Regions from separate parts of the Pseudobacillus badius genome, predicted to be linked through region 2. Evidence: riboswitches for the same ligand, from Rfam matches in the RefSeq annotation. Region 2 holds a riboswitch; the other holds the start of a gene.

Evidence for each region. Region 2 has a riboswitch for glycine ahead of B1A98_RS11980 (iron-sulfur cluster biosynthesis family protein). Riboswitches for the same ligand answer to the same signal wherever they lie in the genome.
Region 1: linked by a shared signal. The riboswitch ahead of gcvT (glycine cleavage system aminomethyltransferase GcvT) and the one ahead of B1A98_RS11980 (iron-sulfur cluster biosynthesis family protein) in region 2 are both predicted to bind glycine.

Annotation. Positions count from the first base shown of each region.
Region 1 covers NZ_MWMM01000002.1:349,033-352,702, forward strand. The annotation lists gene gcvPA (aminomethyl-transferring glycine dehydrogenase subunit GcvPA) at 1-687, opposite strand, end outside; gene gcvT (glycine cleavage system aminomethyltransferase GcvT) at 709-1,809, opposite strand; glycine riboswitch at 1,896-1,975, opposite strand; glycine riboswitch at 1,979-2,068, opposite strand; gene B1A98_RS04845 (DEAD/DEAH box helicase) at 2,227-3,670, shown strand, end outside.
Region 2 covers NZ_MWMM01000006.1:88,159-91,828, reverse strand. The annotation lists gene B1A98_RS11990 (cytochrome d ubiquinol oxidase subunit II) at 1-135, shown strand, start outside; gene B1A98_RS20200 (hypothetical protein) at 202-399, opposite strand; gene purU (formyltetrahydrofolate deformylase) at 396-1,265, opposite strand; gene B1A98_RS11980 (iron-sulfur cluster biosynthesis family protein) at 1,297-1,617, opposite strand; glycine riboswitch at 1,689-1,772, opposite strand; glycine riboswitch at 1,776-1,877, opposite strand; gene B1A98_RS11975 (class I SAM-dependent methyltransferase) at 1,952-2,560, opposite strand; gene msrA (peptide-methionine (S)-S-oxide reductase MsrA) at 2,572-3,528, opposite strand; gene B1A98_RS11965 (aldehyde dehydrogenase family protein) at 3,581-3,670, opposite strand, start outside.

The DNA.
Region 1 (3,670 bases), on a different contig from region 2:
TGCTTTTTCAACTTCGGCCAGTGATTCAACCGCTCCAAAAAAGTTCGGATATTGAACAATGACCGCTGCTGTATCATCATCGACCAATTCGTTTAATTGGCTGATGTCTGTTACGCCTTCTTTATGCGGAACGACCACGACTTCAATGTTTTGCCCCTTCGCATACATACACAACACGTCACGCGACTCGGGATGAACGGTTTCTGAGACGAGCACTTTTTTTCTTTTTGTCTGCCCCGCGCTTAGCATGGCCGCCTCTGCTAATGCCGTGCCTCCGTCATACATCGAAGAATTGGCGACATCCATGCCTGTCAATTCACAAATCATTGTTTGGAATTCAAAGATAGCCTGCAGCTCTCCTTGGGAGATTTCCGGCTGGTACGGCGTATACGCCGTGTAAAATTCCGAGCGGGAAATAACATGATCCACAATGGATGGGGTGTAATGGTCATACACACCTGCTCCCAAAAAAGAGGCGTATTGCTTAGCATTCATATTTTTCGCGGCCATAGCGCTCAATTCTTTTTTCAGCGCCGGCTCAGCTTTAGCTTCCTTAATATCATATAACCCTTGAAAGCGCACTTTCTCCGGAATGTCCGCGAATAATTCATCGATGCTCTGGACACCTACTGCTGCAAGCATTTCCTTTTTATCCGTCTCTGTCATCGGCAAGTAACGATGCTTCATACTATTCCCTTCCCTCTTCTCTTATTTTGAGCGTTTATAAAATGGCGGCTTTACAGTTTTAGCTGCAAGCTTTTTGCCGCGAATCTCTACGGACAGCTCCTGATCCGGCACAGCCCATTCAGCCTTCACCAAGGCAAGGCCAATGTTTTTCTTTAATGTTGGCGATTGTGTACCTGTTGTAATATGTCCAACTAATTCTTCACCTGAAAAAACAGGATAGCCATGGCGCGGAATGCCACGGTCGATCATCTCCAGGCCAATGAGCTTCCGCTGCGGGCCATGTTCTTTCTGCTCCTTTAGCACTTCCGAGCCGATAAAATCACCTTTGTTCAGCTTCACAGCAAAACCTAAGCCAGATTCAATAGGGGAAATATCTTCCGCCAATTCCTGTCCATATAATGCCAGATTCGCTTCAAAGCGCAACGTATCCCGTGCGCCAAGGCCGCAAGGAAGGAGACCTTCTTCCTTGCCTGCTTCTAAAAGGTCTTTCCATAGCTTAGGAGCCTCTTCACTCCGGCTATAAATTTCAAAACCATCCTCCCCCGTGTAGCCGGTGCGTGACACAAGGGCAGCTACACCATTCACCTGCACATGCTGACGGAATTTGAACGGCTTGATCTCAGCTAAATTCACATCTGCAACCAGCTTTTGCAAAATCTCTTCTGCTGCCGGTCCTTGAATGGCAAGCTGCGCCCAGTCTGTTGATACATTTTCAATATGGACGTTCTCTGTTTGATGCTCCTTTAGCCAAGCAAAGTCTTTATCTGTATTAGCGGCATTGACAACGAGCAAATAATCTTGCTCAGCCAGCATATAAACAAGCAAATCATCCACCGAGCCGCCTCTTTCATTACACATAATCGTATAGATTGCCTGATTGGGCTGCAGCTTTGACAAATCATTTGTCATCACTTTTTGCAGGAAAGACAGCGATTCCTTTCCTTTCACGATGATCTCTCCCATGTGGGAAACATCAAACAAGCCTGCTCTTGTACGAACCGCCTCATGTTCTTCCTTAATGCTCGAAAACTGAACAGGCAGCTCCCAGCCGCCAAAATCAATCGTTTTTGCTCCATGCAGCTGATACAGCTCAAATAGCGGCGTACGCTTTAATTCTCCCATTTTCTTGCCCCTTTCCTTGTCATTCTGATGGTTCAATTTGTTATTTTTCCATAAAAAAAGACAGAGAACAGCTTATACAAGTTGTTCTCTGTCCTTGAACCTGAAAGTTTAACCTGACGACCAGGCTGTCTTCTTTGGTGGTTTCCTCGGGAAACACTCTCCAGAGCCGCGTCCAGCAAGAGTTCTTTTGCCTGAGAGATTCACAAAAATTTGCTTGCTCCTTCGGCGCTGTATATACAGTCTCTCCCCTTACCTTCATTCGCTATATTTAATTGAGAAATGGGCATACTATGAACATATGATTAGCAAAAATCAATAATGTTCGTTTTTTTACAAAATGACACAATATTTTGTTCACTTACATCCTACCATTAAAGTTATGGTTTCGGCAACCTATTTTATAAAGGAGTTTTTCACATGAATGTAGATATTTATTTTGATCACGCCTGGGAAGAAGAATTAGAAAAAAGAATTGAACAGGACGGACCTTGGGGAAATTGGCCGCTTTTTCAATCGACTGTAAATATGGAAACACGAATGATGGTGCCGAATTTCGAAGGATTGTTAGCTCCTGGCTTTTTACCGGAGCTTAATCCTCTGCCGCATCAGCTTGAGGCAGCCAAGAGAGTCGTGGAAGAAATGAATGGAAAAGCAATTTTGGCCGACGAGGTTGGTCTTGGAAAAACAATTGAGGCCGGACTGGTATTAAAAGAATACTTGATCCGGGGCCTTGTCAAAAAAGTTTTAATCTTAACCCCTGCTTCTCTCGTTTCTCAATGGGCGAGTGAACTGGCTACCAAGTTTTATATTCCCGCTGTCGCCCAGAAAAAATTTTATGCTTGGGATCAGCACGACATTGTAATTTCTTCGATCGATACAGCAAAACGCAGCCCGCATAAAGAAAAAATTTACGAACAAGAATATGATTTAGTCATCATCGATGAAGCTCATAAATTAAAAAATCATAAAACTAAAAACTATCAGTTCGTTCGCCATTTAAAAAAGAAATTCTGCCTGCTTTTAACCGCGACTCCGATTCAGAATCGCTTGGATGAAATGTTTCATCTTGTTTCATTGCTAAAACCCGGCCACCTCGGAAACGAAGGACAGTTCACGGAGCGCTTTAAAAAAGGGGACCGCCAAGTGCAAAACCACCATCATTTAATCAAGCTGATGAATAAAGTCATGATTCGCAACCGCCGCCAGGATACCGGAGTGAAGTGGACAGAAAGAAAAGTAGAGTCAGTAAAAGTAGCGTTCACTGAGGAAGAGCGCTCGCTCTATCAGGCTCTCGAATCCTTTGTTCGCAGCCAGCCCGACGAGGTGCGTTCTTCTTTCTCCTTGCTCACGCTGCAGCGGGAAGCGTGCAGCAGCAAAGAAGCTGTTTTTTTCACGCTGAAAAACATGGCCCAAAAACTATATGGCAGCCAGTTGGAGTTTCCTCAGAGCTTTCAAGACGTTTTAACGCATATACAAGCGATCTCGCGCAATTCAAAAGCAGAGAAGGCGCTGGAACTTATTCAAACGATTAACGATAAAGTGATTATCTTCACTGAATACCGGGCTACACAGCTTTACCTGCAATGGTTTCTTAAACAAAACGGCATCTCTTCCGTTCCGTTTCGCGGCGGATTTAAGCGCGGGAAGAAAGATTGGATGAAACAGCTTTTTGAAAAGCATGCCCAAGTGTTAATTGCCACGGAAGCGGGCGGTGAAGGACTCAACTTGCAATTTTGCCATCACGTCATTAACTTTGATCTTCCATGGAACCCTATGCGCCTTGAGCAGCGAATCGGCCGTGTTCACCGATTTGGACAAACAAAAGACGTGCGAATTTATAATTTCAGCATTGCAGACACGA
Region 2 (3,670 bases):
TTTACAGACCCTAACTCCTTCATGGCAGTATTCGCTACTTATATTGTCGGCTTCGCGATTCTCTTTCCCGGGTTCATTTATTTTTGGAGCCTGTTTATGCATGATAAACGGTATTTGCGGCAGAAAAGCCGGTAATTGGCGCACTAGAAAAAAGGAGCTGGGCAAGAGGCCATTTTCATGACCCTTTAGCCCGGCTCCTTTTCAGCGAAAAATGGTTTCCGGCTGCCATTGATTGAACAGCGAAGCAACTAAGACCGCCAACGCATAAAGAAGCAAAGCAATCTGCAAAAGCCCGGGCTTCTCTTGCTGTTTATTCCATAGAAAAAGTCCGATACACAAGGCGGCCAATAACATGCACGTGCCATCAAGCAAGAGTTGATTGCCTACCATCAGGCTCAAGTAAATACAATCGTTTTATTGCCGTGTACAATAATTTTATCCTCTACATGCCAGGAGACCGCTTCGGCAAGCACGCTTCTTTCCACGTGGCGGCCGGCGATTTTTAAATCTTCCGCGGTATAGCGGTGGTTAACCCGCAAAATATCCTGTTCAATAATCGGGCCTTCATCCAGCTCATTTGTGACATAATGAGCCGTTGCCCCGATCAGCTTGACCCCGCGGTTAAACGCCCGGACATACGGATTGGCCCCTACGAATGCCGGCAGGAAAGAGTGATGAATGTTAATAATTTGATTTGGATACTTGGCGATAAAACCGGGAGACAGGATTTGCATATATCGCGCAAGAACGATAAAGTCCACTTTTCCTTCCAGCAGCTCCATCGCTTTATGTTCAGCTTCCTCTTTCGTTTCATGGGACAGAGGGATGTGGCAGTAAGGAATGCCGTAGCTTTCCACGATATCCTTCAAGTCTGGATGGTTGCTGATCACCATTGAAATTTCTACTGGAAGCTCCTTTGACTTCCAGCGCCAAATCAGCTCCATTAAACAATGATCTGCTTTAGAGACAAAAATCGCCATCCGCTTCGCTTTCGCTTTATTTTTCAGCTGCCATTCCATCGGGTAAGTTTGCGATAATTGCTGCAGCCCTTGTTCCAGCCGCTCAAGCGCCGCATCGCCCTCTTCCATGTCAAATTCAATTCTCATGAAAAAAATGCCGTCTTTCGGGTTCGTCGTATGCTGATCAAATTGAACAATATTAGCCTGATGCTCCAGCAGCACATTGGATACTGCTGAAATAATGCCCGGCTTTTCTGGACAAATCACTAGCAATTTAAAATAGTTGATATTCCCCTTTTTATGCACCGTTCTTCCTCCATCCCTAGGCGTTAAGCGTTCACTCTGCGGCACATCCGCTTGAAGTAAAGCGCTCTGCCACATAAAAACCGCTTTCCGCCGTATAATTGACCTGTACTTCTTCCCTTAAATAACGTGCCGTAAAACGGTCGATGCGAATGGGAATTCCTCCGCAATCCACCACCTTGTCATTCCGGCGCGGTTCATCAAATGCCAGCATAAACTTTACAGACAGTCCGCATCCTCCTGTAATCTCCGCGTCAATTCTAGGAAAATGCTGTTCTGCCCGCAGTCGGATGTTCAGTTCGTTCTTAGCCGATTCCGTCAGCTTAATCGTTGCATGCTGCTCCTTTGGTGCCATCTTCTCTCCGGCAGCCTCCCCTCACTTCCTTTTCTGCACGCAAAAAAGGACAGAAAAGGGTATGATCCCTTCTCTGTCCTTTTACCTGAGAGTTTAACCCCATCCCCCGATAGAGCCTTCCCCTTTGGTGGCGTGCGAACACGCGCTCTCCAGAGTTGCGTCCTATTGTGGTTCTTCTACCTGAGAGATTAATTCCAAGGGTGTTTTTTGGAACTTGCTCCTTCGGTGGCGCACGGCGCGCACTCTCCCACAATCGTCATCCGCTATATCATTCAGAATAATTTAAATATTATCTCTTGTCAATCTCTTTCTATTCTGGATGCTGAAGAAGCGGCTATCCTTCGTAACGGAAAATCAGGAAGCGTTCGTTTTCATTTTTCTCGTACAATTCCGGGATTTTCACTTCCTTTAACAGCTGAAAAGGAGTGTACATATCCAGAAACTGAATATACTCAGCGGTTGGATAGTACAAAATAAGATCAACCGGGCGCCGATGCTCTTCCACCGAGCGCAAAATATGATGCACAACTTTCATGAAAATCTGCACCGAAAAAGGGTTAAAAAAGTAAAATTTGTTCTCTTCTTTTTCGATGTCATATTCTTCTGCCGGACAGCATTCAAAACGGACGGCATTGTCCGCCCGCTTTTTCTTTTTTGAATAGCGGGCTTGGTTTTCAAGCGCCTCCTGATACAGCTGTCCATTAATTTCGATACCTGTTGCACGCGCGTGAAAACGGTGATGGATATAAAATACGAGCCGCCCTTTTCCACAGCCAAAATCAACTACTCCATCGGTTCTTTTCAGCTCGTACTCCTCAAATAAATGGTCGATCGCGTCATAAGGAGTCGCTTCATAGCGGTTATAATGAAGCGACTGATACAGCCATTCCCACGTGCCGCCTGTTTCAATCTTAAGCAGACGGTCGTATTCTTTTTCATTCATTGCTATTCCCCTTATTCAAACAAGTGTTTAAATTCCCCGTATCCTTCCTCTTCCAGCTTACTTTTGGGCACGAAGCGGAGAGCGGCCGAATTGATGCAATAACGGGCATGATCAGGGCCGGGACCGTCATCAAATACATGCCCTAAATGAGAGTCGGAGGTTTTGGCTCGCACTTCTATTCGGCGCATGCCGTGAGAGGTGTCAAGCTTTTCCGCTAATTCCATACGGCGCAGCGGCTTTGTAAAGCTTGGCCAGCCACAGCCGGCATCATATTTATCGGTCGAGCTGAACAGCGGCTCTCCTGAAATAATATCAACGTAAATCCCCTCATCCATATGGTTCCAGTACTCATTTTGAAAAGGCGGCTCTGTCGCATTGTTTCTTGTCACTTCATATTGAAGAGGCGTTAATTCCTTTCGCAGCTGCTCATCGGTTTTCTGGTTCTTCCAATGATCGCGAATAAATGTAGCCCGTCCCGACCCTTCTTTGTAAAGATTATAGTGGAAGGAGTTCTTTTTATAGTAATGCTGGTGCCGCTCCTCCGCCCTGTAAAACGGGCCGGCAGGAAGAATTTCTGTAACGATCGGCTTGGAAAAGCGCCCGCTTGCCGCCAATTTCGCTTTTGAGGCTTCCGCCATCGCTTTTTGTTCTTCATCATGATAAAAGATCGCCGTTCTGTAAGACAGCCCCCGGTCATTAAACTGCCCGCCGGCATCTGTGGGGTCGATTTGCTGCCAAAAGAGCTGCAGCAATTTTTCATAAGGAAAAACCGCCGGATCGAAAGTAATTTGTACCGCTTCATAATGTCCGGTCTGATCTGAGCAGACCTCTTCATATGTCGGATTTTCCGTATGGCCGCCGGTATATCCGGAGACCACCTCTTTAATTCCCGGCTGTTCATCAAACGGAGCTACCATGCACCAAAAACAGCCTCCTGCAAAAGTTGCCAGTTTCGATTGTTCAGTCATACCTATTCATTCTCCTTTCCATTCATTTGCCCCTTATTATATCCACAGTCCGCTATTTTCTCGGTTCCTTCTTCAACAGTTGCCGGTATGCCGCCAGAAAGCCGCGCCAGTTTCTGTTTTCCCCCCAAAAACTGCGGATTAA